Regions from separate parts of the Streptomyces sp. 1331.2 genome, predicted to be linked through region 1. Evidence: riboswitches for the same ligand, from Rfam matches in the RefSeq annotation. Region 1 holds a riboswitch; the other holds the start of a gene.

Evidence for each region. Region 1 has a riboswitch for S-adenosylmethionine ahead of CRP52_RS23735 (aminotransferase class V-fold PLP-dependent enzyme). Riboswitches for the same ligand answer to the same signal wherever they lie in the genome.
Region 2: it holds a riboswitch for S-adenosylmethionine, as region 1 does, so the genes downstream of both, thrC (threonine synthase) here and CRP52_RS23735 (aminotransferase class V-fold PLP-dependent enzyme) in region 1, are expected to answer to the same signal.

What each region holds. Positions count from the first base shown of each region.
Region 1 covers NZ_OBMJ01000001.1:5,507,605-5,523,062, forward strand. The annotation lists gene ctaD (aa3-type cytochrome oxidase subunit I) at 1-725, shown strand, start outside; gene CRP52_RS23685 (cytochrome c oxidase subunit 4) at 725-1,141, shown strand; gene CRP52_RS23690 (L,D-transpeptidase) at 1,314-2,570, shown strand; gene CRP52_RS23695 (IS4 family transposase) at 2,779-4,002, opposite strand; gene CRP52_RS23700 (GntR family transcriptional regulator) at 4,048-4,419, opposite strand; gene qcrB (cytochrome bc1 complex cytochrome b subunit) at 4,538-6,196, opposite strand; gene qcrA (cytochrome bc1 complex Rieske iron-sulfur subunit) at 6,193-7,245, opposite strand; gene qcrC (cytochrome bc1 complex diheme cytochrome c subunit) at 7,254-8,063, opposite strand; gene ctaE (aa3-type cytochrome oxidase subunit III) at 8,251-8,871, opposite strand; gene CRP52_RS23725 (hypothetical protein) at 9,267-9,692, shown strand; gene trpD (anthranilate phosphoribosyltransferase) at 9,811-10,887, shown strand; SAM riboswitch class IV at 11,033-11,151, shown strand; gene CRP52_RS23735 (aminotransferase class V-fold PLP-dependent enzyme) at 11,204-12,562, shown strand; gene CRP52_RS23740 (Lrp/AsnC ligand binding domain-containing protein) at 12,585-12,866, opposite strand; gene CRP52_RS23745 (rhomboid family intramembrane serine protease) at 12,909-13,691, opposite strand; gene CRP52_RS23750 (hypothetical protein) at 13,893-14,156, shown strand; gene CRP52_RS23755 (NYN domain-containing protein) at 14,371-15,458, shown strand, end outside.
Region 2 covers NZ_OBMJ01000001.1:3,253,884-3,269,341, reverse strand. The annotation lists gene CRP52_RS13785 (flavin reductase family protein) at 1-97, opposite strand, end outside; gene CRP52_RS13780 (GGDEF domain-containing protein) at 459-2,249, shown strand; gene CRP52_RS13775 (hypothetical protein) at 2,447-3,457, shown strand; gene nagA (N-acetylglucosamine-6-phosphate deacetylase) at 3,529-4,710, opposite strand; gene CRP52_RS13765 (ROK family protein) at 4,707-5,654, opposite strand; gene CRP52_RS13760 (extracellular solute-binding protein) at 5,956-7,236, shown strand; gene CRP52_RS13755 (cupin domain-containing protein) at 7,265-7,627, opposite strand; gene CRP52_RS13750 (DUF3263 domain-containing protein) at 7,695-7,958, shown strand; gene otsB (trehalose-phosphatase) at 8,015-8,839, shown strand; gene CRP52_RS13740 (alpha,alpha-trehalose-phosphate synthase (UDP-forming)) at 8,826-10,310, opposite strand; gene CRP52_RS13735 (glucosyl-3-phosphoglycerate synthase) at 10,349-11,353, opposite strand; SAM riboswitch class I at 11,502-11,637, shown strand; gene thrC (threonine synthase) at 11,655-12,935, shown strand; gene CRP52_RS13725 (MoaD/ThiS family protein) at 12,995-13,273, shown strand; gene CRP52_RS13720 (cold-shock protein) at 13,814-14,017, shown strand; gene groL (chaperonin GroEL) at 14,390-15,458, shown strand, end outside.

The DNA.
Region 1 (15,458 bases):
TGTGGAAGGGCTCGCTGAGCTTCGAGACCCCGATGCTCTGGACGGTCGGCTTCCTGGTCACCTTCCTCTTCGGTGGTCTGACCGGTGTCCTGCTCGCCTCGCCGCCGATCGACTTCCACGTCTCGGACTCGTACTTCGTCGTCGCCCACTTCCACTACGTGGTCTTCGGCACCGTCGTCTTCGCGATGTTCGCCGGCTTCCACTTCTGGTGGCCGAAGATGACCGGCAAGATGCTGGACGAGCGCCTCGGCAAGATCACCTTCTGGACGCTGTTCTTCGGCTTCCACACCACCTTCCTGGTGCAGCACTGGCTCGGCGCGGAGGGCATGCCCCGCCGCTACGCCGACTACCTGGCCTCGGACGGCTTCACCACCCTGAACACCGTCTCGACCATCGGCTCCTTCGTGCTCGGCCTGTCGATCCTGCCGTTCCTCTACAACGTCTGGAAGACCGCCAAGTACGGCGAGAAGGTCACCGTGGACGACCCGTGGGGCTTCGGCCGCTCCCTGGAGTGGGCGACCTCCTGCCCGCCGCCGCGGCACAACTTCCTCACCCTGCCCCGGATCCGCTCCGAATCCCCGGCCTTCGACCTCCACCACCCGGAGATCGCCGCGCTGGACTACCTGGAGAACCACGGTGAGCCGGCCAAGCACCTCGCCGGCGTGACCCCGGCGAAGTACGACGCCCCGAAGCTGGGCAAGGGCAACAAGGAGGGCGACGCCTGATGAAGGAACAGGGAAAGATCTTCCTTGGCCTGTCGGTCTTCGTGCTGGCGATGGCCATCACCTACGGCCTGTGGACCAACAACTCGGGGCCGGGCCTGGAGGCCGCCGGTACCACCGCGCTGTTCCTGGCCTTCGCGCTGTGCGCCTTCATCGGGTACTACCTCGCCTTCACCGCCCGCCGGGTGGACAGCGGCGCGGGTGACAACCCCGAGGCCGAGGTCGCGGACGACGCCGGCGAGCTGGGCTTCTTCGCCCCGCACAGCTGGCAGCCGCTCTCGCTGGCGCTCGGTGGCGCGCTGGCCTTCCTGGGCGTGATCTTCGGCTGGTGGCTGATGTTCTGGGCCGCCCCGATCATCATGATCGGCATCTTCGGATGGGTCTTCGAGTTCTACCGGGGCGAGAACCAGAACCAGTAGGGTTCCCGCTCGCCGACACCAGGGCCGGTCCTCCCGCACGGGGGGACCGGCCCTGGTGCATCTCCTGGGTGACGGCCTCACTCAGCCGGGTGAACGGCGCGTCCCCTGGATGTCGCTCCGCCAGAAGGCGTTCCTACGATCAGATCAATCGTGCGAACCCTCGGAGGCGGTCATGGCCGACAGGCGCGGAATCGCAGGCATCGGCAGCATCTCGCTGGCCCTCGTAGTACTGGCCCCGCTGGCCGCCTGCTCGTCCGGTGACGACGAGTCCGCCGGGCCGCACCGGATCGATGCGGCCCCGCTGGTCCACCTCTCGGCGGACGGCAAGGTCGATCCCTCCCAGCCGGTCACCGTCACCGCGGTGGCGGGCAGCCGGCTCACCGACGTCACCGTGGTCGGCCCGGACGGCCGGGTGGTCGCCGGAACGCTCGCCGACGACCAGCGCAGCTGGCAGACCACCGGCCGGCTGAAGGCCGCCACCGCCTACTCCGTGCGGATCTCCGCCGACGACGGCAAGGGCGGCCGGGGCGACACCACCGCGAGTTTCAGCACCCTCGCCGCCCAGCGCCTGCTCACCGCGAAGCTCGGCCCGGACTCCTCCGGCAGCGGCGTCTACGGGGTGGGCCAGCCGCTCACCGTGCAGCTCTCCGAGGCGGTGAAGGACCCGCAGGCCCGTCAGGAGGTCGAGCGCGACCTGACCGTCAGCTCCCAGCCCGCCGTCACGGGCGCCTGGTACTGGGTGGACGACAAGAACCTGCACTTCCGCCCGGAGGACTACTGGCCGGCCGGGACGACCGTCTCGCTGTCCTTCGACGGCACCGGCAGCCGGATCGCGGACGGCCTCTACGGGGGCGACCGCAGCGCGCTCAAGCTGCGGATCGGCGCACGGGTGGAGTCGGTGATCGATGCGGCCGCCCACGAACTCACCCTGAAGCGTGACGGCGAGGTCGTGCGGACCATCCCGGTCACCACCGGCAAGCCGGGCTTCGACACCCGCAACGGCACCAAGGTGGTGCTCGGCCAGGAGCGCTCGGTCCGGATGAACGGCGAGACGATCGGCATAGCCACCGGCAGCTCGGAGGCCTACGACCTGAACGTCGAGTGGGCCACCCGGGTGACCTGGAGCGGCGAGTACGTCCACGCGGCGCCCTGGTCGGTCAGCTCGCAGGGCGTGGAGAACGTCAGCCACGGCTGTACCGGCATGAGCACCGACAACGCCAAGTGGTTCTACGACAACACCCGGGTGGGGGACCTGGTCACGGTGGTGAACAGCCGCGGCCCCCAGATGGAGGCGTTCGGCAACGGCTTCGGCGACTGGAACGTCGGCTGGACCGACTGGGTCAAGCACAGCGCCGTCGGACAACCCCTCAGCACCACCGCGCCGCCCGCCCAGGCCCCGGCCTCGGGCATGATCCGCCCTGAGGTCTAGGGAGGGTCTGCGGGGGCCCGCCGGACAGGTCCTAGGGCCAATGCCAGTGACTTAGGTTGTGTCCGCTCTGGTGATCGTGATGGTTGCGGGGGTTGGTGGTGGCCAGTCGTGCTGTTGGGCGCGTTTGAGGGGCCAGTTGGACATCTTGCGTTTGATGACGCGGGGGCAGGTCCGTTGACGGCGCGGGGGTAGGAGGCGTTCGGTGATCTCAGCCAGGGTGCGGTTCAGCGCCCTGGTGAGTCTGCCGGGGGGAAAGCGCCGCCTGGGCGGGGACCTGGCGGCGCACGACCCGCAGACTGCGGGTGAAGGACAAGCGGTCGGGGTCCACGCCCTCATGCAGGGCGGCTTGGTGCATGAGTTGTCGGATGGCGTGGTGGACGAGCAGGAGGCCGTAGACCTCCTGCTCGACGCCCCACGGGTACTTCGAGCGCAGGACGAGTTTGGGTCCGCGCTGGTGGGTCTTGATCTCGTCCAGGGTGGTCTCGATCTCCCAGCGCTGGACGTAGAGCGCGGCCAACTCGGCGGCCGGTGCCTCCTCGGGGTCGAGGAGAGTGGTGATCAGGCGGTAGACGGTGCCATCACCGGTGGAGGCGAGGGTGTATTCGACGACCCGGACGGTCACCGGGTTGCGGCGACTCCTTCTGTCCGGTTCGGCGTGCACCGTGCTGAGGTACGAGCCGTCGCTGAGCACGCGCACGACGGGCAGGTTCGCGCTCTTGCGCACGCGCCACAGCAGGTCCGCGCCGGTGGCCCGTGCGTGCTGCCACAGCTCGAAGCCGTAGAAGCCCCGGTCGGCCAGCAGCAGCATCCCCTCGCGAAGCCGGTCGAACAGCTGCCGGGACAGGGACTGCTCGCTCGCCGACAGCGGACCGGTGACGGCGGCGAACACCGCGTGGGTGCCGCACTCGGCCAGCCCCACCACCCTGGCCTGCGGGAACGCGCTCGCTCCGCGTCCCGACACATGGCGGCCGAAGAAGGCGTCGTTGGCCTCGGTGTCCGCCAGGTCCAGCGTGGTGCCGTCCACCGCGACCAGGCGCCAGCGCCGGTACCAGGCCCCCGCTGTCCCGGGCACCGCCATCGGCCGACACACCCGCGCGAACAGCAACCGCAACGGCTCTGGACCCAGCCGCCGACGGGCCCGGCCGATCGCGGCGGTCGTGGGCACCCGCCACGACCGCCGCCCGTCCCCGAGCCCCTCGCCCAGCACCCGGGCGACCTCTTCATAGCCCTGCCCGAAGAACAGGCACATCGCCAGCACGAAGTACACGACCACCCGCGCCGGCAACAACCGGCTGCGTTTCTCGCCCCGCCCGGTCTCCGCGATCACCTCATCCACCAGACCCGGCGGAAACGCCCGGGTCAACACCCCGATCGCGATCCGGTCCGACAACCGCTCACCCGCAGGCGACTTGACCTGTCCCACCCTCGCCACACCACAACCAACGAGACAGGGACACCAAAGTCACTGGCATTGGTCCTAGGCCTCGGGGTAGGCCAGCCGCAGGGCGGTGACCACCGCGGCCAGGGCGTCCGCGTGGGAGAGCCCGAGGCGGTCCGCGCGCTCGGCGTACTCGGTGGCGGCCGCGGCGGCCAGCCGGTGCGCGGTGTCCCCGGCGGCGGCGATCAGCGTGCCGCGCCGGCCGTGGGTCTCCACCACCCCGTCGGCCTCCAGCTCCCGGTACGCCCGGGCGACGGTCCCGGCGGCCAGCCCCAGCTCCTCGGCCAGGGCCCGTACGGTCGGCAGTCGCAGCCCGGCCGGCAGCTCGCCGGAGCGGGCCTGATCGGCGATCCGGGCGCGGATCTGCTCGTACGGGGGAGTGGCGGAGTCGGGGTCGACGGAGAGCTGCACGGGGGGCTCCTGGGGACATGGGCGGCTGCGGGGCCGGTGGATGCGAAAAGGCCCGAGGGCCGCCGACCAGACGAACTCTGGTCGGCGGCCCTCGGGGTGACGCGGGGTGCGTACGGGATCAGTGGTGGCCGTGGCCGCTGGTGATCTCGTGGTGCTCCTCGGAGGTCGGCTTGGGGATCTGGCCGCCCTCGCCGTAGAAGCCGCGGGACAGCTTGGCCCGGGTGCGGGTGAGGACGCCGGCCTTGCGGGCCACGCCGTTCTCGTCCGTCTGGGCCGGCAGCTCGACCGGCTGGTTCTGCTCGTGCGCGGTGAGCTTGAACAGGTCCTTCTGCGGCAGCTGGGCGTGCACCTCGATGAACTCGCCGTGCGGCAGGCGCTTGATGACGCCCGTCTCGCGGCCGTGCAGCACCTTCTCCTTGTCACGGCGCTGGAGGCCGAGGCACCAGCGCTTGGTGACGATGAAGGTGATGACCGGCACCACGAAGAAGCCGACGCGCACGAAGTAGGTGATCGAGTTCAGCGACAGGTGGAAGTGCGTGGCGAACAGGTCGTTGCCACCACCGATCAGCAGCACCAGGTACAGGCTGATCCAGGCGGCGCCCAGGCCGGTGCGGACCGGGGCGTTGCGCGGGCGGTCCAGGATGTGGTGCTCGCGCTTGTCGCCGGTGATCCAGCCCTCGATGAACGGGTAGACCGCGATGGCGACCAGGACCAGCGGGAAGATCATCAGCGGGATGAAGACACCCAGGTTCAGGGTGTGGCCCCACAGGCTGATCTCCCAGCCCGGCATGACGCGGATCAGACCCTCGGAGAAGCCCATGTACCAGTCCGGCTGGGCGTCCGTGGAGACCTGGTCCGGGCGGTACGGGCCGTAGGCCCAGATCGGGTTGATCGAGGCGATCGCCGAGATGGCGGCGATGATGCCGAAGACCAGGAAGAAGAAGCCACCGGCCTTGGCCATGTAGACCGGCATCAGCGGCATGCCGACGACGTTCTTCTCGGTCTTGCCCGGGCCCGCCCACTGGGTGTGCTTGTGGTAGAAGACCAGGATCAGGTGCGCGACCAGCAGGCCGAGCATGATGCCGGGGATCAGCAGCACGTGGATGGTGAAGAACCGCGGGATGATGTCGTGCCCGGGGAACTCGCCGCCGTACAGGAACATCTGGATGTACGTGCCGATCAGCGGGACGGCGAGGATCGCGCCTTCCATGAAGCGGATACCGGTGCCGGAGAGCAGGTCGTCGGGCAGCGAGTAGCCGAAGAAGCCGTCGAACATGCCCAGGACCAGCAGCAGGAAGCCGAAGACCCAGTTGATCTCGCGCGGCTTGCGGAACGCGCCGGTGAAGAACACGCGCATCATGTGCACGAGCATCGCGGCGACGAAGACCAGCGCGGCCCAGTGGTGGATCTGACGGATCAGCAGGCCGCCGCGGACCTCGAAGCTGATGTCGAGCGTCGACGCGTAGGCCTCGGACATGCCGATGCCCTTGAGTGGGACGTACGACCCGTTGTAGATCACCTCGCCCATGGAGGGCTTGAAGAACAGCGTCAGGTAGACGCCGGTCAGGATGATGATGACGAACGAGTAGAGGCAGATCTCGCCCAGCATGAAGGACCAGTGGTCCGGGAAGATCTTCCGCAGGTTGGCCTTGGCCAGGGAGTAGATCCCCAGCCGGCCGTCCGTCCAGTCAGCCGCGGCCTCCCACTTGTTGGCGGGCTTGGCGCGCGTGCTGGAGGGCTTGGCGGCACCGGTCGTGGTGCTGCTCGCGCTACTCATCGAGCACGCTCCCAGAAGCTCGGGCCGACAGGCTCCTTGAAGTCGCCGGTGGCGACCAGGTTGCCCTTCTCGTCAGTGGTGATCTTCAGCTGCGGCAGCGGGTGGCCGGCCGGGCCGAAGATGACGCGCGCGCCGTCCGCCAGGTCGAAGGTCGACTGGTGGCAGGGGCAGAGCGCGTGGTGGGTCTGCTGCTCGTACAGGCTGATCGGGCAGCCGACGTGGGTGCAGATCTTGGAGTAGGCGAGGATGCCCTCGAAGCCCAGCTCCTTGGACTTGTCGTCCTTGATGTCCTCGGGCGCGATGCGGACGAGCATCAGGGCGTCCTTGGCGATCCGCTGCTGGAAGTCCTCGCTGTGCGTGGACAGGCCCTCCGGCATGGCGAAGGTCAGCGAGCCGACGACGATGTCCTCGGGCTTCATCGGCTGCATGGTGCTCATGTTGATGAGGGACAGCGGCTTGGTCGCCGTCGCCTCCTTCCAGCCGGTCTCCTGGAGCTTCTTCTCCGGGAGCGGGCCGAGGTCGCGGAGCAGGACCACGCCGGAGAGCGGGACCAGCGCCATCGAGCCGATGAGCGTGTTGCGGATCATCTTGCGGCGGCCGAAACCGGACTCGGCGGCACCGGTCTTGAACTGCTCGATGACGTCCGCGCGGACCTCGTCGTCAGCCTCGATCGGGTGACGCTCGGCCGGCAGCTCGACGTCCGACATCAGGGTGCGGGCCCAGTGGACCGCGCCCGCGCCGATCATGAAGAGGGCGACGCCCAGGGTCAGGCCGAGCGCGAAGTTCAGCGCGCTGACGTGGCCCAGCGGGAAGATGTAGACGATCTTGTCCGGGTCGATGGCCACGTACGAGGCGATGAAGCCGATGGTGGCGAGCATCGAGATCACGAACATCAGCGACACCTGGCGCTCGGCCCGCTGGGCGGCCCGCTCGTCGATGTCGGTGCGCCGGGGCTCGTGGGCCGGCAGACCCGGGTCGGCGAACGGGTCGCCGTGGTGGGCCACCTCGCCGGCGGAGCCGTGGGACTCCGGGAGCTTCTCTTCTGACATGTCGTGGCTCATGACTTCTTGGCCTTGGTGGTGTGGGCGGCGACCCAGATCGCGACCGCGATGAGCGTGCCGAGGCCGAAGATCCAGCCGAACAGACCCTCGGTCACCGGACCGAGGCTGCCGAGCGTGAGACCACCGGGGTTGGGCTCATCGGAGGTGGTGTGGCGGACGAAGGCCACGATCTGCTTCTTCTGCTCCTCGGGCATGGTGGTGTCCGGGAACGACGGCATGTTCTGCGGGCCGGTCTGCATGGCCTCGTAGATGTGCTTGGCGTCCACGCCCTCCAGCGACGGGGCGTACTTGCCCTTGGTCAGGGCACCACCCTGGCCGGCGAAGTTGTGGCACTGGGCGCAGTTGGTGCGGAACAGCTCGCCACCCTTGGAGATGTCGTCGGGGTTGGTCGAGGTGTACTGCTCCTCCTTCGGGGTCACCGGGCCGGGACCGAGGGAGGCGACGAAGGCGGCGAGCTGGTCGATCTCGGCCTGCGTGTAGATGTTCTTCTTGCGCGGCACCTGGGCGCCGGGCTGCTGGGCCGGCATGCGGCCGGTGCCGACCTGGAAGTCGACGGAGGCGGAGCCGACGCCGACCAGGCTGGGACCGTCGCTGCCGCCCTGGCCGTTCAGGCCGTGGCAGGAGGAGCAGCCCACGGCGAAGAGCTTCTTGCCCTCATCGATCGCGAGCGACTGCGCGGCGACGTCGGCCTGCGCCTTGTCGGCGGGCGCGAACGCGGCGTACAGCCCCCCGGTTGCCGCCAGGGCGAGAAGTAGGACGACCAGCGCCGCCAATGGGTGGCGCCGTCGTGCGGAGAGCTTTTTCACGGAATAACCCCGGTGTCAGGATCTGGTCGACTGGTGGGTGCACCCGGCGGCCGGTCTGGCCGGCACGAGGCTGCCTGTCTAGGGCTGCGCGCGCGGTCGGTCGGTGGGAGCGTCGGCACCGGCAGAAGCGGCCCGTCGCCGGTGAGGGCGGGGGCCGCAGCCGGTGGCCAGCGACCTGATCAGCTGGTTACTTGATCAGGTAGATGGTCGCGAACAGGCCGATCCACACGACGTCGACGAAGTGCCAGTAGTACGACACGACGATCGCGGCGGTGGCCTGCTCGTGCGTGAAGCGCTTGGCTGCGTACGTCCGTCCCAGGACCAGCAGGAAGGCGATCAGACCACCCGTCACGTGCAGGCCGTGGAAGCCGGTGGTGAGGTAGAACACCGTGCCGTACGGGTCGGAGGACAGCGACAGGCCGTCCTCCTTGACCAGCGCGGTGTACTCGTACACCTGGCCGCCGATGAAGATCGCGCCCATTGCGAACGTGAGGATGAACCACGCCCGAAGCTTCTTCACGTCACCGCGCTCGGCAGCGAACACACCGAGCTGGCAGGTCAGCGAGGAGAGCACCAGGATCGTGGTGTTGACCGAGGAGAAGGGCACGTTGAGCGCGTGGGCCTTCTCGGTCCAGAACTCGGCTCCCTTGACGGAGCGGAGCGTGAAGTACATCGCGAAGAGGGCCGCGAAGAACATCAACTCGGAACTGAGCCAGACGATCGTTCCGACGCTGACCATGTTCGGCCGGTTGACCGATCCGTGCGCGTGCCCGGTTTCTACTGCTGTTGCTGTCGCCACGACGGACATTATGTCGGTCCCTTATTCCGTCTTCACGCCGGGGGGTGTCCCTCGGAGTGTCCGGTGCGTGCGGTATGCCCGCTTGGGGGGCGGCGGGGTGTCCGTACGGCGGCTGAGCAGCCGCGTGTCCCTTTTCTGACGGTTCCTCGGAGTGCTCGCGACCCCGTTGCCCGGCGCGTCGTTGCCCGGTCGGAGTAGCCGCGGGAGGTAGGGGGGAGCGGGCCGCGTCGGCCGTACGGGTGGACCGGGCCGGGTCGGGTGACGCGCCGTCCTCCAGGCGGGTGAGCCCGGGGCGCGGCGGCTTGAGAAGGAACGTGTCCGAGGGGGGCTCGGCGGGCGGTGATCGGGAGTAGCATCCGGATCAGGCGAACGTGGTCCGGATCACACTTGAGGGAGCAGGGTCCATGGCGTACACCACCGATGAGACGCTCACCGTCCTCGTCTACAGCGACGACCGCAACACCCGCGAGCAGGTGCTGACGGCGCTCGGCCGCCGGCCGGCCGAGGATCTTCCGGAGCTGTCCTACCTGGAGTGCGCGACCACCCCCGCGGTGCTCAAGGCGCTGGAGAAGGGCGGCGTGGACCTCTGCGTGCTGGACGGCGAGGCGGTGCCGGCCGGCGGGCTGGGGCTCGGGCGCCAGCTCAAGGACGAGATCTACGGCTGCCCGCCGGTGCTGGTGCTGATCGGCCGGCCGCAGGACTCCTGGCTCGCCGCCTGGAGCCGGGCCGACGCTGCGATCTCCCACCCGGTGGAGCCGGTGGCGCTGGCCGACGCGGTCGCCACCCTGCTGCGGGCACGGCTGGCGAAGCGGGCTCCGGTGGCCCGCTGAGCAGTGGTGTTTCACTACTAGAGAAGGGGACCCGGCGGTTCCCGGTCGCTCGATAGGCTGGCTCCATCCGTACGGACGTCCCCCGCCGAGCGGGGAACCGACAACAGTGGAGTCAGCCATGGTGAACGTGAACCCTGCGAACGGCGGTAGCGACCCCGTGCAGGTGGTCCGCACCTGGCCGGACCTCCTGGCGGCGCTGTTGAAGGGGGAGGACCTCGACCGCGCCTCCACCGCCTGGGCGATGGACCGGATCATGAGCGGCGAGGCCTCGCCCGTCCAGGTGGCCGGCTTCATGATCGCGCTGCGGGCCAAGGGCGAGACGGTCGACGAGGTCACCGGTCTGGTGGACGCGATGTACGAGCACGCCGAGCCGCTGGACATCCCCGGCCCGGCGGTGGACATCGTCGGCACCGGCGGCGACCGGGCGAAGACCGTCAACATCTCCACCATGTCGGCGATCGTCGCGGCGGCGGCCGGCGTCAAGGTGGTCAAGCACGGCAACCGGGCCGCCTCCTCCTCCAGCGGGTCCTCGGACGTGCTGGAGAAGCTGGGCGTGGCACTGGACCTCTCCGCCCGGCGGGTCGCCGAGGTGGCCGAGGAGGTCGGGCTCACCTTCTGCTTCGCGGCGAAGTTCCACCCCTCCATGCGGCACGCCGCCACCGCCCGGCGCGACCTCGGGGTGCCGACCGCCTTCAACATCCTCGGTCCGCTCACCAACCCGGCCAAGGTCACCGCCCACGCCATCGGCTGCTTCGACACCCGGCTGGCCGGGCTGATCGCCGGGGTGCTCGCCCGACGCGGCTCGACGGCGCTGGTGTTCCGCGGTGACGACGGGCTGGACGAGCTGACCATCACCACCACCTCGCGGGTCTGGGTGGTGCGTGACGGGGCGGTCACCGAGACCACCTTCGACCCGCGGGACGTCGGCATCGAGCTGGTCGGCATCGAGACGCTGCGCGGCGGGGACCCGGCGTACAACGCCGAGGTCGCGCGCCGGCTGCTGGCGGGGGAGCGCGGGCCGGTGCGGGACGCCGTCCTGCTGAACACCGCGGCGGCCCTGGTCGCGCGCGACCTCGGCGACGCACCGCTGACGCAACAGCTCGCGGCGGGCATGGCGCGGGCCGCGGAGGCCATCGACTCCGGTGCCGCGCAGGACCAGCTGCGGCGCTGGTCGGAAGCCACCAGCCGGAACTGAAGCGGCAGTCGGGAGCCCGTACCGGTACGCCGGTGCGGGCTCCTCGGCGTGCCCGGGCGTACCGGAGGCGAGCGGGCCGGAGGCGCTGTCCGGATGGTGGATGCCCGTTTGACCACCCGCTGGACGCGACCTAGAGTTTCCGGCAGGTCATGAGTGACAGCGTCAAGCCCCAGCTTGCTGTCCGGCAACCCTCCGTCCGTGGCGGGGTGCCCTGGGTGAGGACCGGGTCGCCACGGCAAACCGTCCGTGCGGCAAGCGCGGACGCCCGACGATGAGCACTCCCGGGGGTCCCTTACCCCCGAAGGAGTGCATCCTCATGTCGGTCTCCACTGAAATCTGCGCCCCGCTCCCCGTCCTCGGTGCGGACGTCCAGGTCCCGCTCGTCAGCGGTGAGAAGGTCGGCTACGCGGCGCTCGACTATGCGGCGAGCTCGCCGGCGCTGCAGCGGGTCTGGGACGACGTCGCCGCCTACGCGCCGTACTACGGCAGCGTGCACCGCGGGGCCGGGTACCTCTCGCAGCTGTCCACCGACCTGTTCGAGCAGAGCCGCCGCACCGTCGCCGAGTTCCTCGACCTGCGCGAGGGCGACCAGGTGGTCTTCACCCGGGCCACCACCGACTCGCTCAACCTGCTGGCCGGCGCCGTCCCGGCCGGCACCCGGGTGTTCGCCTTCGAGACCGAGCACCACGCCTCGCTGCTGCCCTGGGCGCACGCCGGACTGGACGTCAGCTACCTGCGCGCGCCGCGCTCGCGGGCCGAGGCGGTCGCCGCCCTGGACACCGCGCTGGCCGCGGCGCCCGAGGGCCCCAAGCTGCTCTGCGTCACCGGCGCCTCCAACGTGACCGGCGAGCTGTGGCCGGTCGCCGAGCTGACCGCGACCGCGCACCGGCACGGCGCCCGGGTGGTGCTGGACGCCGCCCAGCTGGCCCCGCACCACCGGGTCTCGGTGCGCGACCTGGACGTCGACTGGATCGCCTTCTCCGGCCACAAGATCTACGCGCCGTTCGGCGCCGGGGTGCTGGCCGGCCGGGCGGACTGGCTGGACGCGGCCGAGCCGTACCTTGCCGGCGGCGGGGCGACCCGTACGGTGGCCCGGGAGACCGACGGCTCGGTGGCCGTGCAGTGGCACACCGGCCCGGCCCGGCACGAGGCCGGCTCGCCGAACGTCATCGGCGCCTACGCGATCGCCTCGGCCTGCCGGGCCCTGAGCGAGGCCGGCTTCGACGCGCTGGAGGCCCGGGAGCGGCAGCTGGTCGCCCGGCTGACGGTGGGCCTGGCGGAGATCCCGCAGGTCAGGGTGCTGAACCTGTTCGGTACCGATTCGCCGCGGGTGGGCGTGCTGTCCTTCGTGGTGCAGGGCTGGAACAGCTCGCACTTCTCGGCCGCGCTGTCCGCCGAGTACGGCATCGGGGTGCGCGACGGGCTCTTCTGCGCCCATCCGCTGGTGCGGACCCTGCTCGGGGACGAGGACGTGGCGGTCTCGGAGTGCGGCGCGCCGGAGCCCTCGCTGCCGGGCGAGCGCAGCCTGAACGCGATCCGGGTGAGCTTCGGCGCCGGCACCCCGGACGAGCACATCGACCGCTTCCTGACCGCCGTCCGGGAGCTGGTCACGGACGGCGCGGCCTGGAACTACCGCAACGAGGGCGGGCGTTGCGTGGCGGACACCCGGCGCTAGAGCCTGAGCCTCGGACCGGGCGCTACTCGTCCAGGCCGAGGGCGAAGGCGGCCTCCAGGTCGTGCTGGGAGTAGGTGCGGAAGGCGATCTGGGTCTCGGTGTGGGCCACGCCCGGGACCTTGTTGAGCCGGCCCGGGATGACGTCGGCCAGGTCGTCGTGGCGGCGCACCCGGACCATCGCCACCAGGTCGTACCCGCCGGTCACCGAGTACACCTCGCTGACGCCCTCGATCGCGGCGATGGCCTCGGCGATCTCCGGGATGCGGTCGACACTGGTCTTGATCAGGACGATGGCGGTGATCACTGTTTCGGGCTCCTTTGTGGGGTGCCGCCAGCGTATCGGGCGTCAGCCGGGGCGTCTTGAGGGGTGGCGGACCACGGTGCAGGCGTAGAGGAAGCCGGCCGAGAAGCCGATCACGTGCACCAGGTAGGCCACCCCCGGGCCCGCCGAGTGCACCGACCACCACTGGAGGGCGAACCAGAGTCCGAGCACCAGCCAGGCCGGGAAGCGCAGCGGCAGGAAGAACAGCAGCGGGACCAGCGTGGTCACCCGGGAGCGCGGGTGGAAGCGCAGGTAGGCGCCGAGGACGGCGGAGATCGCGCCGGAGGCTCCGATGAGGACCCGGGTGGAGTCCGGCGAGTGCGCCTCGGCGAGCGCGAAACCGTACGTGGCCAGGCTGCCGGCGGCCAGGTAGAAGAGGGCGTACCGGGCCCGGCCGAGCCGCTGCTCGACGGTCGGGCCGAAGACGTAGAGGAAGAGCAGGTTGCCCAGCAGGTGCAGCCAGCCGGCGTGCAGGAAGAGGCCGGAGAGGACGGACAGCGCCGGGTGCTTGCCCGGGGTCGGGGCGGCCCGGCAGCCGGGGACCGGGTCGGGGGCCTCGGCCAGCTGTTCGGCGGTCAGCGGCCGTCCGGCCAGGAGTTCGGCCGGGACGGCGCCCCAGCGCTGTTCGTACCGCTGCTCCGCGCAGACCCGGGCCTGGCCGGTGCCGTACAGCGGGTTGAGTCCGGCGGCCGGGCCGAGCAGGAAGACCAGGGTGTTGACCGCGATCAGGGCGTAGGTGACCGCCGGGGCCGGGGGCTGCGGCCCGCCGCCCCGTGCGGCGGTGTGGTCGGGGGCCGTGAGCGCCATGCGGCCAAGCATCCCTCCGGGCGCCGCAGGTGACACGGCGGTTTACGGCAGGTGGACTAGCTGCCTTATTCGGCTGACCGATGGTCGTGACGGTTGCCCCAGGCAATAGGCTTGGGGCGGGCAATCCCGCCTCCCGCCGCCGATGCCGGGGCTCCGGGGGGAGCGCCTGGCCCACGCAGGGAAAACCCGAGAGGATCCCCGATGACCGTCCCCGCCCTGACCGCCGAGACGCGCTGGCGCTGCACGCTGTGCGGCAACCTCACCCGTTTCGACGTGACCCGCACCGCGCGGGTGACCGAGTTCCTGCACTTCGACCTGGCCGGCGAGTCCAAGGTCGAGGAGACCGAGGTGCTGAGCGAGACCGTCGAGTCGGTGCGCTGCCGCTGGTGCAACGCCGTGGACCAGGTCGAGCTGGTGGCCCGTCCGGGCGCCGAGGACGCGCAGACCCCGGCCGAGCAGGGCTGATCCCGCCGGTCCGGCGGGCGGTGCGCGGCGCGCCCGTCCGCCGCACGGGACAATACAGAACAGACAAGAAGCACGGAGCGTGACGACAGGGGGGTCGCGGCCGTACCCGCCGGACAACAGGATCGGAGCCGAGGACGTGGTGGACGCAGCGAAGGAGCCCGGCGAAGCGCAGGGACTTCGGCCCGCTGCGCAGGCGCAGGCGCCGGACGCCGGGGTGGGCCCGGCGCAGAGCACTGCCCCGTCCGACTCCGTGGAGCCAGGGCCGGAGCCAGGGCCGGAGCGTGCGGTCGAGAAGCTCGACCGGCCGCTGCCGGAGGGGGTGCGCCGGCGCGTGGTCGGGCTGGCCTCGGACGCCTTGGGCGGACTGCCGCCGGGTGAGCTGCCGCAGAGCCTGCGTCAGTACGTGAAGTTCACCCCTGCGCGGCGGGCCAAGTACGCGGCCACCGCGCTGGCCGCGGCGCTGGAGGCGGAGCCGGCCTTCCGGGTGCGGATAGCGGAGCGGCTGCGGCTGGGGCAGCCGGATCTGGTCCGTGCGCTGGAGTCGGGCAGCGTCCCGGGCGCCGCCGATCCGATGGACGTCGCCGCTGCCGCCTACCTGGTGCGCTCGGCGGGCTGGAGCCGGCTGGTCGCCGAGGCCGGTGACGAGGCCGAGCGGGCCGGTGCCGAGGACGCGGCCGCCGAGGCGACCCGGCTGGTGGAGAAGCTGCAGGCGGAGCTGGCCGAGGTGCGGGCCGCGGCGCGGGCGGACCTGGACCGGCAGCGCGCGGAGTTCGAGGGCGTCCGGCGGGAGGCAGAGTCGCTGCGCAAGAAGCTGCGGTCGCTGGAGAGCGACACCCGCCGGGCGCAGGCCGAGACGCGCCGGGTGACCGCGGAGCTGGAGGCGGCGAAGGCCCAGGGCGCGGCCGAGCGCAGTGCTGCGGAGGGCGAGGCACGGCGGCTCCGGCACCGGGTCTCCGAGCTGGAGACCGCCGCCGAGCAGGGGCGCCGGTCGGCCCGGGAGGGGCGCAGCGTCGAGGACATGCGGCTGCGGCTGCTGCTGGACACCGTGCTGCAGTCGGCCCAGGGGCTGCAGCGGGAGCTGGCGCTGCCGGTCTCCCAGATCCGCCCGGCGGACCTGGTGGAGGCGGTGGTGCCGGGTGCGGCCTCGCCGCACGACGTGGCGCGGCGCGGGCTGGCCGAGGACGATCCGGCGCTGCTGGACCAGCTGCTGGCGATCCCACAGGTGCACCTGGTGGTGGACGGCTACAACGTGACGAAGACCGGCTATCCGACGCTGCCGCTGGAGCAGCAGCGGATCCGGCT
Region 2 (15,458 bases), 2.3 Mb from region 1:
TCACGCCGGCGGCGAGCTGGGAGAGTGCTGCCCGGAACTCGTCGGGCGTGGCTTGGGAGGCAGCTTCGGGCTGCGGTGACGGGTACACGTACCGCACGGTAGTCGTCACCCGCGGGAAACGGCATCGGGCCTTGGTCGTAGGACCGGCGGCGCAGCCTGGGAGTTGCGGCCGGCGGCCGGACTCACTCCCGGGAGTGAAGTGGGGGGACGGGCGGAGGCAGTCGGCTTCAGCCGGTGGCCGGGGTGGTCGACCACGGGAAATGGTCCGATAGCGCTTGATGTCCCGTTTGGGGCGGATGAACTGATTAAGGGCGCATTAGTGTCGTGTGATTTAAGTCACAAGTGGCGGCCTATTGCTGACCGAGCGTGCCGAACGCTGTGCTCCCTGTGATTCAGTTCTTCTGGCAATCGGACGATAACCAATCAAGAACTATCCGAAGCAGCCGGGGAGCCCCCGCATGGAAGCCGAGTCGGAGCCGTACGTCCGTCTCGCGACCCTCCGCACCTTGCACCGGGTCGTGGCGGACCTCAACGCTGCCCGCAGCCTCGCGGGCACGCTGCAGGCCGTCGTCGAGGGCGCGGTGCACGGGCTCGGCTTCGACGCCGCCGCGGTCAGCCTGGTCCGGCCGGACGGCGACCTCGTGGTGGCGGCCGTCTGGGAACTGGAGGAGAGCCCGATGGGCGGGCCCTCCGTCCTGCTCGGGCAGGTCGGCTCCCGGGAGTCCTGGGACCGGCTGCTCGGCGTCAGCGACCACTGGGGCACCCTGCGCTTCCTGCCGTACGACCGCGGCTGGGCCGTCGCCAGCGACATCCCGCGCTGGATCGGGGACGGCGCGCTGCCCGTGTACGCCAACGACTGGCACCCCGCCGACGGGCTGCTCGCGCCGATGTACAGCGCCGGCGGCGACCTGCTCGGGGTGCTCTCGGTGGATCGCCCGCGCAGCGGCAAACGACCCGGGGCCTGGACCCGCGAAGCGCTGGAGATGTTCTCCCTGCAGGCCTCGATCGCGATCGGCAACGCCCGGCTGCGGGCCGAGATGCAGCGCGCGCTGGCCCGCCTGGAGAAGGAGCAACAGGCGCTGCGGGCCAGCGAGGAAAGCTTCCGCCAGGCCTTCGAGTACGCCCCCAGCGGGATGGCCATCACCGAACTGCACGGCGCCGGGCGCGGCCAGTTGACCAGGGTCAACGACGCGCTGTGTCGGTTGCTCGGCCGCCCCCGGGCGGTGCTGCGCCAGCAGAGCTTCGCCGACCTCGTCCACCCCGAGGACCGTGCCCTGCTGGAGCGCACCAGCGCCGAGAGCGGCCGGGCGGAACTGCGGCTGTCCCGGCGGGACGGCGGCTACCAGTGGGTCTGTCTGCGCAACTCGATCGTGGCGGACGCGGCCGAGGGGCCGAGCTTCCTGCTCACCCACGTCGAGGACATCGAGGACCGCAAGCGGCACGAGTTCCAGCTCGCCCACCGGGCCAGCCACGACGCCCTCACCGGCCTGCCCAACGGCGCCGAGCTGAAGGCCAGGCTGGCCCGTCGGCTCTGCGCCCAGCCGCAGCCGGTCGGCGCGGCCGCCGTGCCGGCCGAGGCGGCCTACCCGCCGCCGTACGGCTACCCGGGCGACTCCTACAGCGCCCACACCGCCCACGACGCGCTGGAGGGCGCGGACCCGTACGCCGGGCCGGTGCACGGCTACGGGCTGCCCGAGGGCGGACTGCCGCCCGGCCTCGGCCCGGGCTACGGGGAGCACGTGCACGCGGTGGTCCCGGCCGACCACGGGCCCGGCGGCGAGGCCTGGTCCGCGCCGTTCCGCTCCGGCGGCGCGGCCGCGGCGGAGAAGGGGCTCGCGGTGCTCTTCTGCGACCTGGACGGCTTCAAGTCGATCAACGACCGCTTCGGCCACAACGCGGGTGACGCGGTGCTGGTCGAGGTCGCCCGGCGGCTGAGCCAGGCCGTCCGGGACGGCGACACGGTGGCCCGGCTCGGCGGCGACGAGTTCGTGGTGCTGGCCGACGGCATCGGCCGGGAGGAGGCGAAGGACCTCGCCCACCGGCTGCGCAACGCGATCATCCCGCCGATGCGGATCGACGGGCGGGCGATGCGGGTGGGGGTCAGCCTCGGGATCGGCTGGGCCGGCTGCGGGATGAGCATCGAGGAGGTGCTGCACACCGCGGACGAGCGGATGTACGACGAGAAGCGGGCCCGGGGAGGGGCGGTGCGCGGGGCGCGGGGCGAGCGTTCGCACCGGCGGGCGGGCTGAGGCCGGGCGGGCCGGGGCGATGCCGGGCTCGGCGCTGCGGGGCTCGGTGGCCTGAGGTCCGACGAGGTTACCCGTGAGTTGTCAAGGGTTCTTTTCCAGCCGTCACACGGGACAGGTAGGGTGCCCGGTACGACAGCGTCCATGATCTGCGCAGCCCACAGTCCGGCGGCGCGCAACGGATGGGGGAGCAGACCACCGTGACGACCGACGGCAGCAACGGAGTGCCCGAGGGCCAGGGGGGCGGTGCCCCGCAGGACGACGACCCGTTCGGCTACCTCTACCGCCCGGCCGACGGCTCCACCGGGCAGCCGGCCGAGCCGCAGCAGGGGGTCCCCCGCACGCCGTACAGCCGTCCCATGGAGGTCGGGCGGGCGCAGTACGGCCAGCACTACCCGCAGGCGGGGCCGCCGCGGGCGCAGCAGCCGTACGGTCAGCCGGCGGCGCCGCAGGGTTACCCGGGCGGCCAGCCGCAGGGCCCGTACGGTCAGCCGGTCGGCGTGCCGCAGCAGGCCGAGTACGGTGCCGCGCCCACCCAGCAGGCCCGCTACGCCGAGCACTCCCGGCCGCAGCCGGGGGAGGAGCCGAGCAGCAGCGGCCGGAGCAAGGGCGCGGTGATCGGTGCGGTCGCCGTGGTCGCGGCCATCGCGATCGGCGCCGGGATCGCGCTCTCCAAGGGCGATCCGGACGGTGGCAAGGAGGCCAAGGGCGGTACCGCGACCACCGCCGCGCCGGGGCCCGCCACCCCGGGGCCGACCGGCACCGCCGCGGGTGCCTCCCCGTCGGCCAGCGCCACCCCGGTGTCCGGCCCGTCGACCGTGGACGCGGGCCAGCTGCAGGGGCAGAACGCGCCCTCCGGCAACAGCGTCAAGGGCGCCAAGTCGGCGGACGGCAGCTACCTGACCCTCCAGCCGGGCGGCTCGGTGACCTGGACCGGCGAGATCGCCACGGCCGGGACGTACAAGATGTACGTGCACTACAACTACGCGGGGAGCGCGGCGATCGCGGGCGCGGTGGCGGTGAACGGCAAGGACTGGCCGAGCGGTGTGTCCTACAAGATCTACGGGCCCGCCCCCAAGGACCAGACCGCCGCCTGGTACACCACCTGGATACTGCCGCAGTTCCAGGCCGGGTCGAACTCGGTGACCCTCACAGTGCCCTCCGGGGCGGTCCTGATCGACCAGATCTCCTTCGAGCCGTACGGCGGCTGAGCCGCCCGGAGCCGAACCGCGGCCGCCCGTCCCCGTGGGGGAGGGCGGCCGTCGGCGTCTCCGGTGCTCGGTCAGGCGGGTTTGACGGTGGAGAAGGCGTCGCCGCCGAGCACCCAGCGGCCGTGGCGCATGACGGCGACCAGGTCGTAGCCGGTGGAGTCGAGCACGACGAGGTCGGCGAGTTTGCCGGTCTCCAGGGAGCCGACGGTGTCGGCGAGGCCGAGCAGGCGCGCGGGGGTGGCGGAGAGCGACTCGACGGCCTGGCTCAGGCTCAGCCCGTTGACGGTCACCGAGCGCTTGAACGCCACGTCCAGGGTGAGGGTGGAACCGGCGATCGCGCCGCCCTCGACCAGCCGGGCCACGCCGTCCTTGACCTGGACTTGGAGGGGGCCGAGGGGGTAGAGGCCGTCGCCCATGCCGGCGGCGCCCATGGCGTCGGTGATGAGGGCGACGCGGGTGGGGCCGGCGGTGTTGTAGGCGAGGTCGAGGACGGAGGGGTGGAGGTGGATGCCGTCGTTGATGAGTTCGACGGTGACGCGTTCGTCTTCGAGGAGGGCGACGATGGGGCCGGGGGCGCGGTGGGCGATGCCGGGCATGGCGTTGAAGAGGTGGGTGGCGACGGTGGCGCCGGCGTCGATGGCCTGGAGGGTGGTGGTGTAGTCGGAGTCGGTGTGGCCGACGGCGGCGATGATGCCGAGGTCGGTGAGCATGCGGACGGAGTCGAGGCCGCCGGGGAGTTCGGGGGCGAGGGTGACCATTTTGGCGTGGCCGCGGGCGGCGTCGAGGAGTTTGCGGACGAGGGCGGGGTCGGGGTCGCGCAGCAGGTCGGGGCGGTGGGCGCCGCAGCGGTTGTGGGAGATGAAGGGGCCCTCGAAGTGGATGCCGGCGAGGGTGCCGTCCTCGACGAGTTCGGAGAGGACGGCGGCTTGGCGGGCGATGTCGTCGATCTCGCCGGTGACGGTGGAGGCGATGGTGGTGGTGGTGCCGTGGTGGAGGTGGGTGCGGGCGGCGTGGAGGGCTTCTTCGGCGAGGCCGGAGGCGTAGGAGGCGCCGCCGCCGCCGTGGACGTGGAGGTCGACGAAGCCGGGGACGACGGTGTGTCCGGTGAGGTCGAGGTCGCCGGGTTCGGTGTCGCCGCCGAGGGCCGCGATGCGGGTGCCCTCGATCGCGAGCCGGTCGCCCTCGACGACGCCGCCGGGCAGGACCAGGCGGGCGCCGGCCAGGACGGTACGGTCACGGTCCGCGGTGGTCACGCGGTCACCTCCAAGGTGAGCAGGTCCCAGGCGAGCAGGCCCGCGCCCAGGGATGCGGCGGTGTCTTTGAGCATGGCGGGTACGACCTTCGGGGGCATCTGGAAGGTCAGGCGCTCGGTGACCGCCGTGCGCAGCGGGGTGAAGAGCGTGTCGCCGGCCTCGGCCAGCCCGCCGCCGACGATCACCGTGGACGGGTCGAGCAGGCTCTGGGCGAGGATGATGCCGTCCGCCAGGGCGTCGACCGCCCGCTGCCAGACGGCGATCGCGCGGTCGTCCCCGGCGTCCACCGCGGCGGCGCAGGATGCCGCGTCGGCGTCGGGGTCACCGCCGGCCTCGGCCCAGGCGCGGGAGACGGCGGAGGCGGAGGCCAGCGTCTCCAGGCAGCCGCGGGCGCCGCAGCCGCACGGCGGGCCGCCCGGGCGGACCACGACGTGGCCGATCTCGCCGCCGTAGCCGTGCGCGCCGGCCTCGATCCGGCCGTCGATGCCGATGGCGCCGGCGATGCCGGTGCCGAGCGCGACGAACAGGAAGCGGTCGACACCGCGGCCGGCGCCGAGCCGGCCCTCGGCCAGGCCGCCCGAGCGCACGTCGTGGCCGAGGGCGACCGGGATCGCGGTGCCGTCGGGCCCGGCCAGGCGTTCGCCGAGGAGCTTGCGCAGGGGGAGGTCCCGCCAGCCGAGGTTGGCGGAGAAGACCGCGATGCCGTTCTTCTCGTCGATCGTCCCCGGGACGGCGACGCCGGCCGCGAGCGGGGCGACGCCGAAGCGGCTGCGGCCCTCGTCCGCCAGGTCGGTGGCGAAGTCGAGGATGGCGGCGACGACGGCGTCCGTGCCGTGCTCCCGCCCGGTCGGTCGGCGGGCCTCGAACAGCACGGAGCCGTCCTGGGCGAGCAGCGCGGCCTTCATGCCGGTGCCGCCTACATCGAGTGCGATGACGTGCTTCACGGAGGACAGTTTCCCTTGGGTGGTGGAAGAGGTCTAGTCCAGTTGTCGGATTGGTCTGGTCCACGTGGGGTGAGCTGTGTCGCAGCCGTGCGGACGGGGGGCTTCGGGGTGGATGGGTCCCCGGGCGGATGCGGATGCCGGTGTTGCGCATCGTGCAACGACCTCGGGCACTTCGATAACTACTGGGGCGGGGTGGGCCAGTGGTGTGGACCAGTGGTCGGCGTTTTTGACAGTGTGGCGCCTCTCCCCTGCCGGTATCCCTCGTTCCGGCGGTAGTTCTTCCCCTAAGGCGGTACCCGCGTTGAACAGGCGCGTCCACGTTCCCACCCGTGTGCTCGGCAGTGTGCTGGCCGGAGCACTGGCACTCACCGCGGTCGGCGCGTGCAGCGGGCAGGGCGACGGGACCGTCACCCTGAGACTGGTCGCCGCGGACTACGGCGAGAGCCCGGAGACCAACTCCCGGCACTACTGGGACGGCATCGCCAAGGCCTTCGAGGCCGCCAACCCGGGGATCAAGGTCAGCGTCGAGGTGGACAGCTGGACCGAGATCGGCAAGAAGGTCGAGGACATGATCGCGGCCGGGAAGTCGCCCGACCTGCTGCAGACCGGCGGCTTCGCCGACCAGGTCGCCGCGGACCGGCTCTACCCCGCGTCGGACGTCCTCTCGGTGGACACCCAGGCCGAATTCCTGGACACCTTCGCACACGCCGGGCAGGTGCTCGGGAAGCAGTACGGCATCCCGTTCGTCTCCTCGTCGCGGGTGCTCTTCTACAACAAGGCGATGTTCCGGCAGGCGGGGATCGCCCAGCCGCCGGCCACCTGGAGCGAGCTGCGGCAGGACGCCGAGAAGATCAAGGCCAAGGTGCCGGGAGTGACCCCGTACGGGCTCCCGCTGGGGCCGGAGGAGGCGCCGGCGGAATCCATGCTGTGGACGCTGAGCGGCGGCGGGAGCATCTCCGACGACGTGGGCAACTACACCATCGACAGCGCCCAGAACCAGGCCACGTTCGGCTGGCTCAAGGCCAACCTGGTGAGCACCGGGCTGACGTACCCGGACCCCGGAAAGATGAACCGCACGCCGGTGTTCCAGGACTTCGCGGCCGGGAAGGTCGCGATGCTGAACGGGCACCCGACACTGCTGCGGATGGCTGCCGCGGGGAACGTCGACTTCGGGACGGCGCCGATCCCGAAGAAGGACGGGGTCGGGCGGACCGGGAGCCTCGGGGTCGCGGACTGGATGATGGCGTTCAAGGCGAACGGGCACAAGAACGAGATCAAGAGGTTCCTGGCGTTCGTCTACGGCAAGGACAACCAGCTGAAGTTCGACGAGCAGTACAACCTGCTGCCCGTCACCCAGGACGCGTTCGACCAGATGTCGACGGACCCGAAGCACGCGGACCTCAAGCAGTTCGCGGTCGGGCTGACCAACGCGAGCTTCTACCCGTTCGGGGACCCGGCGTGGGGGCAGGTCAGCAGCCGGATCAAGGCGGGGATCGGGCAGGCGGTGACGGGGGATCCCAAGCAGGTGCTCGGGGGGTTGCAGGACGGTGCGGTGAAGGACGCGGCGCAGGTCCGTAAGTAGGGCTGCGCCGCGCGGGTTCTTCGCGGGCTCAGGGGAGGGTGATCGCGTAGGCCTTGCGGAGGGTTTCGTGGACCGTCCAGGTGGTGCGGTCGCCCTCGCGCAGGACTGCGCAGTCGCCGGGGCCGACCTCCAGGGTCGGGCCGTCCTCGATCTCGATGGTGGCCCGGCCGCTGAGGACCACGAACATCTCGTCGGCCTCCACGTCGGTGACCACGCCCGGGGTGATCTGCCAGATGCCGCGCAGGTGGCGGCCGTCTGGGCTCTCGGAGAGGACCTTGCCGGTGACCTCGGGGGTGCCGGAGCGGATCTGGGACGGGTCGAGCGGGTCGGGTTCGAGCTCGGCGTCGGGGATGTGCAGGGCGAAGCTGGGCTCGGGCGTGCGCGCGGTCATGGGGGTGACGTTAGCGGGGGCGCGGCGGGGGTGGGACGAGCAGTGTGTGTCGGGGTTGCGCGGGAGAATGACACTCCGTAGTGGCGGGCGGAGGGTGTCTTCGGTGGGCGAGCTGAGTGAGCGGGACCGGGCGGTGCTGGCGTTGGAGGGGCGGCAGTGGCGTACGGCGGGGGCCAAGGAGCGGGCGATCCGGGAGGAGCTGGGGCTCTCCTCGACGCGGTACTACCAGCTGCTGAACGCCTTGTTGGACCGGGAGGAGGCGTTGGCACACGCGCCGGTGCTGGTGAACCGGTTGCGGCGGGTGCGGGAGGCTCGGCGGGAGGCTCGCTGAGCCGGGCGTTCCCGGGTGGGGCCGGGGGTATGGGGTCGGGTATGGGATTCGAAGAGATGTGGGTGCCGACGACCGTTGCCGGGCGGGAGGGGGTGCGGGCGATTCTGGGGGCGCCCCGGGGGGCGGTGATCGCCTTGGACTTCGACGGGACGTTGGCGCCGATCGTGGCGGATCCGGCTCGGGCCAGGGCGCATCCGGGGGTGGTGGGGGCGTTGCGGGTGCTGGCGCCGGTGGTGGGGGCTGTGGTCGTGGTGACCGGGCGGCCTGCGGCGGTGGCGGTGGAGTACGGGGGGCTGGCGGGGGTGCCGGGGGTCGTGGTGCTGGGGCACTACGGGGCCGAGCGGTGGGAGGACGGGGAGGTGACGGCGCCGGAGGTGCACCCGGGGGTGGCGGGGGTGCGGGAGGCGCTGCCGGAGGTGTTGGCGCGGGTGGGGGCGCCGGAGGGGGTGTGGGTGGAGGACAAGGGGCGCTCGGTGGCGGTGCACACGCGGCGGACGGCGGCGCCGGAGGAGGCCCTGGAGCTGTTGCGGGCGCCGGTGGCGGAGTTGGCGGCCGGGTACGAGCTGGTGGTGGAGCCCGGGCGGTTGGTGCTGGAGTTGCGGCCGCCGGGGGTGGACAAGGGGGCGGCGCTGACCGGGTTCCTGCGGGAGCGGGGGGCGCGGTCGGTGCTCTATGCGGGGGACGACCTGGGGGACGTGGCGGCGTTCGCGGCGGTGGAGGAGCTGCGGGGCGAGGGCGTGGCGGGGTTGTTGGTGTGCAGCGGGGCGGTGGGGGACGCGCCGGTGAAGGAGTTGGCCGACCGCGCGGACCTGGTGGTCGCGGGGCCGGCCGGGGTGGTGGAGCTGTTGGGGGCGCTGGGGGAGGCACTCACTCCACGTTGAGCTGGGCCAGCGCGTTGAGCTGGTCGAGGAACCACTGCTGCGGGGGGAGGGCGGTGGCCGCCGCGGCGAGGCGCTTGGTGCGGTCGGTGCGCTCGGCCTCGGGCATGGTGAGGGCGGTGTGGAGGGCGTCGGCGGTGGCGATGACGTCGTACGGGTTGACCGTCAGGGCGTCGCCGGCGAGCTCGGCGTGGGCGCCGGCCTCCCGGGAGAGGACCAGGGCGCAGCCGCGGTCGGAGACCACGGGGACTTCCTTGGCCACCAGGTTCATGCCGTCCCGGATGGGGTTGACCAGGGCCACGTCGGCGAGGCGGTAGGCGGCGAGGGAGCGCGGGAAGTCGTCGTTGACGTGCAGGATCAGCGGCTGCCAGGTGGGGGTGGCGAACTCGGCGTTGATGTCGGCGGCGAGGTGTTCGACCGCGGCCGTGTAGTCGCGGTACTCGGCCAGGTCGGTGCGGGACGGGTAGGCGAAGGCGATGTGGACCACCCGGTCGTGCCACTCGGGGCGGGTGCGGAGCAGGTGCCGGTAGGCCTGGAGGCCGCGGACGATGTTCTTGCTCAGCTCGGTGCGGTCGACCCGGACGATGGTGCGGCGGTCGCCGACGGCTGCCCGGAGGGCGGCGAGGCGTTCGTCCACGTCGGGGCGGTGGGAGCGCTCGCGCAGGAAGTCGGCGTCGGCGCCGAGGGCGTGCACGCCGAGGTGGGTGGTGCGGCCTTCGTGGGTGACGGTGAGTGCGTCGTGGTCGACGGCGGCGCCGAGGAGGTCCGCGCAGCAGGCGGCGAAGGCGCGCGCCCAGCGCTCGGTGAGGAAGCCGGCCCGGTCGGCGCCGAGGATGCCGGTGAGCACGGATGCGGCGACGTCGTCGGGCAGCAGCCGGTAGTACTCGGGCGGGGCCCAGGGGGTGTGGGAGAAGTGGCCGATCCGCAGGTCGGGGCGGGCTTCGCGGAGCAGGGCAGGGGCGAGGGAGAGGTGGTAGTCCTGGACCAGGACGGCGGCGTTCGGGGCGGCTTCGGCGGCCAGGGCGTTCGCGAAGGCGGCGTTGTAGGCCTGGTAGGCGGCCCATTCGGTGCGGAAGCCGGCGTCGAAGGACGGTGCGGTGGGGGTCGCGTAGAGCAGGTGGTGGACGAACCAGAGGGTGGAGTTGGCGACGCCGTTGTAGGCGCGGGCGAAGGTCTCGGGGTCGATGTCCAGCATCCGGACGGCCTGTCCGCCGACGTCGTGGCCGGCCAGGTCGAGGCGGCCGTCGGGGGCCTCTCGGGCGGCTCTGCGGTCCGCGTCGTTCAGGCCCGCGCAGACCCAGACGGCGTTCGGGTCGTCGATCGCGGAGAGGCCGGAGACCAGGCCTCCGCCGCCGCGCCGGAGGGTCAGCGTGCCCTCGGCGGCGGTGCTGAACGACACCGGTCCCCGGTTGGAGGCCACCAGGATGGGGGCGGTGCCGGTCGCACTCGAACGTTCGGTCGTGAGATCGCCCATGATGGGGATGTTGCCGGGGGGTCGGGACGGCAAACCCTTCAGTGCCGGGTCGCGTACTCGGGGAGGGTGTGCATCGGGGGGCGTTCCAGGGCCGTCACCGGGTGGGTGTGGGCGGTGAAGGCGCGGGTGTCCGGGTCGCGGGCGAACTGGGTGAGGTAGGGGTGGACCAGGTCGGCGGAGGCTTTCAGGCGGTGGGTGCGGGCCAGGCGTTCGAGGGCGGTGCGGTAGATGGTGGCGGCCATCCGGCCGAGGGCCTGACCGTCCTGGTGGCGGTGGTGCCGGACCCCGACGTCCACCTGGGCCAGGGCGTCCAGCCCGGCCAGTTCCAACGCATCGACCAGCAGGCCGAGTTCGACGCCGTAGCCGGTGGGGAAGGGCAGTCGTTCGAGCAGTGAGCGGCGGGCCGCGTACTCGCCGCCGAGGGGCTGGACGAAACCGGCGAGTTCCGGCCAGTGGAGGTTGAGCAGGGGACGGGCGACGAGTTCGGTGACGCGGCCGCCGCCGGCCGGGACGACGGCGCCGCTCTCGGTCTCCAGCGGGCGGTCGTACATGGCCTTGACCAGCTGGATGGACTCGTCGGTCAGCAGCGGGCCGACGATGCCGGAGACGAAGGCCGGGTCGAACTCGCGCAGGTCGGCGTCGACGAAGCAGACGATGTCGCCGTGGGTGACCAGCAGCGAGCGCCAGAGCACCTCGCCCTTGCCGGGGGCGGCGGGCAGCCGGGGCAGGATGGCGTCCCGGTGTTCCACCCGGGCGCCGGCCTCGGCGGCGACGGCGGCGGTGGCGTCGGTGGAGCCGGAGTCGACCACGACGAGCTCGTCGACCAACGGGAGGCGTTCCATCAGCTCCCGGCGGACGGTGCGGACGATGTCGCCGACGGTGGCCTCCTCGTCCAGGGCGGGGAGCACCACGCTGACGGTGCGGCCGGTGCGTTCCTTGGCCGCGAGGAGGGCGTCGACCGGCCGGTCGGCCGCGCTCCAGGAGCGGCGGCGCAGCCAGGACGCCGCCTGCGGGAGGAGCTCGGGAGTCGGTTCGGCGGGCACGGAAGTCTCCTCGGCGGGGTCGGGTGGGACGGGCCATCTCGCGTGGCGGACGGTCCCGTTCAGGGTTGACGCCTTCGGATACAGTCTTCGTACAGCGGTCGGACCTTCGCACGCCGGGGTCGCCGTTGAGCAGCAACACAATTTCACAAGCTCATCCAGAGGGACTGAGGGAACGGCCCGTTGACGTCCCGGCAACCTTCTCGCTCGGCTGTCGTCGACAGGCCCCGGCGGGACAGGTGCCAATTCCGGCCTGTGGCGCGACCGCGCCGCGGGGAAGATGAGGAGAGAGGCCTCCGCCATCATGGCTATCGACCTTGCCGCACCTGTTTCCGTCGACCTGGGCCCGGCCACCGCGCTGTCCTGTCGGGAGTGCGGAACGCGTTTCCCCCTCGGCCCCAGCTTCGCGTGCCTGGAGTGCTTCGGCCCGCTGGAGATCGCCTACGAGTTCGGCGGCGAGGACGCCGAGGAGCTGCGCAAGCGGATCGAGGCCGGTCCGGCGTCCGTCTGGCGTTACGCCCCGCTGCTGCCGGTGCCGGCCGACGTGGCGTCCAAGCCCAACCTGAACCCGGGGTGGACCCCGCTGGTGAAGGCGGACAACCTGGGCCGGGAGCTCGGCTTCACCGCCCAGCTGCACATCAAGGACGACTCCGGGAACCCGACGCACTCCTTCAAGGACCGGGTGGTGGCCTGCGCGATCGAGGCGGCCCGGGCGTTCGGGTACACCACGCTGTCCTGCTCCTCGACCGGCAACCTGGCCGGTGCGGTGGGTGCGGCGGCCGCTCGCGCCGGGTTCCGCTCCTGCGTGTTCATCCCGCACGACCTGGAGCAGGGCAAGGTCGTCATGGCCGGGGTGTACGGCGGCGAGCTGGTCGGCATCGAGGGCAACTACGACGACGTGAACCGCTTCTGCTCGGAGCTGATCGGCGACGCGGCCGGTGAGGGCTGGGGCTTCGTCAACGTCAACCTGCGCCCCTACTACGGCGAGGGCTCCAAGACGCTGGCGTACGAGATCTGCGAGCAGCTCGGCTGGCGGCTGCCGGAGCAGATCGTGATCCCGATCGCCTCGGGCTCGCAGCTGACGAAGATCGACAAGGGGCTGCAGGAGCTGATCAAGCTCGGCCTGGTCGAGGACCGGCCGTACCGGATCTTCGGCGCCCAGGCCGAGGGGTGCTCGCCGGTGTCGGCCGCCTTCAAGGCCGGGCGGGACGTGATCAGGCCGGTCAAGCCGAACACCATCGCCAAGTCGCTGGCGATCGGCAACCCGGCCGACGGGCCGTACGTGCTGGACATCGCGCGGCGGACCGGTGGTGCGGTGGAGGATGTGACGGACGCCGAGGTCGTGGCGGCGATCCGGCTGCTGGCGCGGACCGAGGGCATCTTCGCCGAGACCGCGGGCGGGGTGACCGTCGGCGTGCTGAAGAAGCTGGTCGAGACCGGGCAGCTGGACCCGGCCAAGGAGACCGTCGCGATCAACACCGGCGACGGCCTGAAGACCCTGGACGCCGTCTCCGACGCGGGCATGACCGCCGTCATCCGCCCGACGCTGGAGTCCTTCCGCGCCGCCGGCCTCGCGTCCGCCTGACCACCTCCACCCCGCAAGGCCCCGCCCCCCCCGCAAGGCCCCACCCCGCAAGGAGAGCCATGAGCGCCACCGTCCGCATCCCCACCATCCTGCGCACCTACACCGACGGCGCCGCCGAGGTCACCGCCGAGGGCGCCACCCTGGCCGAGGTCATCGCCGACCTGGAGAAGAACCACGCGGGCATCTCCGCCCGCATCCTGGACGACACCGGCAAGCTGCGCCGCTTCGTGAACGTCTACGTGAACGACGACGACGTGCGCTTCGCCGAGGGCCTGGCGACCGAGATCAAGGACGGCGCCGGCGTCTCGATCATCCCGGCGGTGGCCGGCGGCTGCTGACCCGCCGCGGCCCCGTTTCCGGCCGCCCGCCCGTACGGAATTCCGCTCTCCGTACGGGCGGGCGGCCGCGTGAATTTCGGCGGGAATATTTCCCGGTCGAGTCGGAGTAGAGTGTGGCTCGGCTGGGAACAGGGCCTCCCTTTCGGCCTTCCGCGGTGTTCCACCGGAGGGCGTCCGGCCGGTGAGACCGGCGCGGGAAACATGTCAGGCCGATGTCAGAATTCGCGCGGGCATTTGAGTAATTCGTCCGCTATGTCCGGCGTGAAATGCGGAGATTTTCCCGGTTCACCCTGTCCTGTCCCTTGACAGTGCAGCGGAATTCCCGGCGGCTGACCCTGTTGCAGAGGGCTTCGGTCCGGATACATTCAGCGGCGGTCGACGCAATCAGCCGCCCACCGGAAGCCGTTCGGCATCCCGTGCGGGGGATTGCGGCGTGCACGGCTGCGCTCAGGGGGGTTCCCCGGGCCGGCCTACACAACCAACCCGGGCCCGTGACCTGCGGGCGCGTGAAGGGCCAGCACAGCACTAGGGGAGTTCGGAATGGCTCAGGGCACCGTCAAGTGGTTCAACGCGGAGAAGGGCTACGGCTTCATCGCGGTCGACGGTGGTGCGGACGTCTTCGTCCACTACAGCGCGATCCAGATGGACGGCTACCGCACCCTCGAGGAGGGCCAGCGGGTCGAGTTCGAGATCTCCCAGGGACAGAAGGGCCCGCAGGCGGACATGGTCCGCGCCGCGGGCTGACGCCTTCCGACCCCAGGAGCTCGGCGCGGCCCTACGGCTGGTGACCTCTCGCTTCTCGGCGGGCCCGTACGACACGCGTCGTGCGGGCCCGTCGGCGTTCCCCGGCGGGGGCCGTGTGGCGGGGTGGTCGGCGGGCCGCCTGGTGGGCCGGGTGCGGGCTCCGCGGCGGCTCGCGGATCGGTGATTGGGCTTGCACTCGACCACCGTGAGTGCTAATCATTGGCGTTAGCACTCACAGCGTGAGAGTGACAGCGGACCGGGTCGGTGAGGCCCCCGGGAGCGGTAGGGGAAAAGACCCCCGCACACCAGGGCCGTCCGTCGCGGGCACCCCTTGGTCCGAGCAGTCGACCGTGTCCCGGAGGACCACTTCTGATGGCCAAGATCATCGCCTTTGATGAGGAAGCTCGCCGCGGCCTTGAGCGTGGCATGAACCAGCTCGCCGACGCAGTGAAGGTCACGCTCGGCCCCAAGGGCCGCAACGTCGTGCTGGAGAAGAAGTGGGGCGCCCCCACGATCACCAACGACGGTGTCTCCATCGCCAAGGAGATCGAGCTCGAAGACCCCTACGAGAAGATCGGCGCGGAGCTCGTCAAGGAGGTCGCCAAGAAGACCGACGACGTCGCGGGTGACGGCACCACCACCGCCACCGTGCTGGCCCAGGCCCTGGTTCGCGAGGGTCTGCGCAACGTCGCCGCCGGCGCCAACCCGATGGCCCTGAAGCGCGGCATCGAGAAGGCCGTCGCCGCCGTCTCCGACCAGCTGCTGGCCCAGGCCAAGGACGTGGAGACCAAGGAGCAGATCGCCTCCACCGCCTCCATCTCGGCCGCCGACACCCAGATCGGCGAGCTGATCGCCGAGGCCATGGACAAGGTCGGCAAGGAAGGCGTCATCACCGTCGAGGAGAGCAACACCTTCGGTCTGGAGCTGGAGCTCACCGAGGGCATGCGCTTCGACAAGGGCTACATCTCGGCCTACTTCGCCACCGACCTGGAGCGGATGGAGGCGACCTTCGAGGACCCGTACATCCTCATCGCCAACTCCAAGATCGGCTCGGTCAAGGACCTGCTCCCGCTGCTGGAGAAGGTCATGCAGAGCGGCAAGCCGCTCGTCATCATCGCCGAGGACGTCGAGGGCGAGGCCCTGTCGACCCTGGTCGTGAACAAGATCCGCGGCACCTTCAAGTCCGTCGCCGTCAAGGCCCCGGGCTTCGGCGACCGCCGCAAGGCCATGCTCGGCGACATCGCCATCCTCACCGGTGGCACCGTGATCTCCGAGGAGGTCGGCCTCAAGCTGGAGAACGCCGGCATCGACCTGCTGGGCACCGCCCGCAAGGTGGTCATCACCAAGGACGAGACCACCATCGTCGACGGTGGCGGCGACAGCGAGCAGGTCGCGGGCCGCGTGAACCAGATCCGCGCCGAGATCGAGAACAGCGACTCGG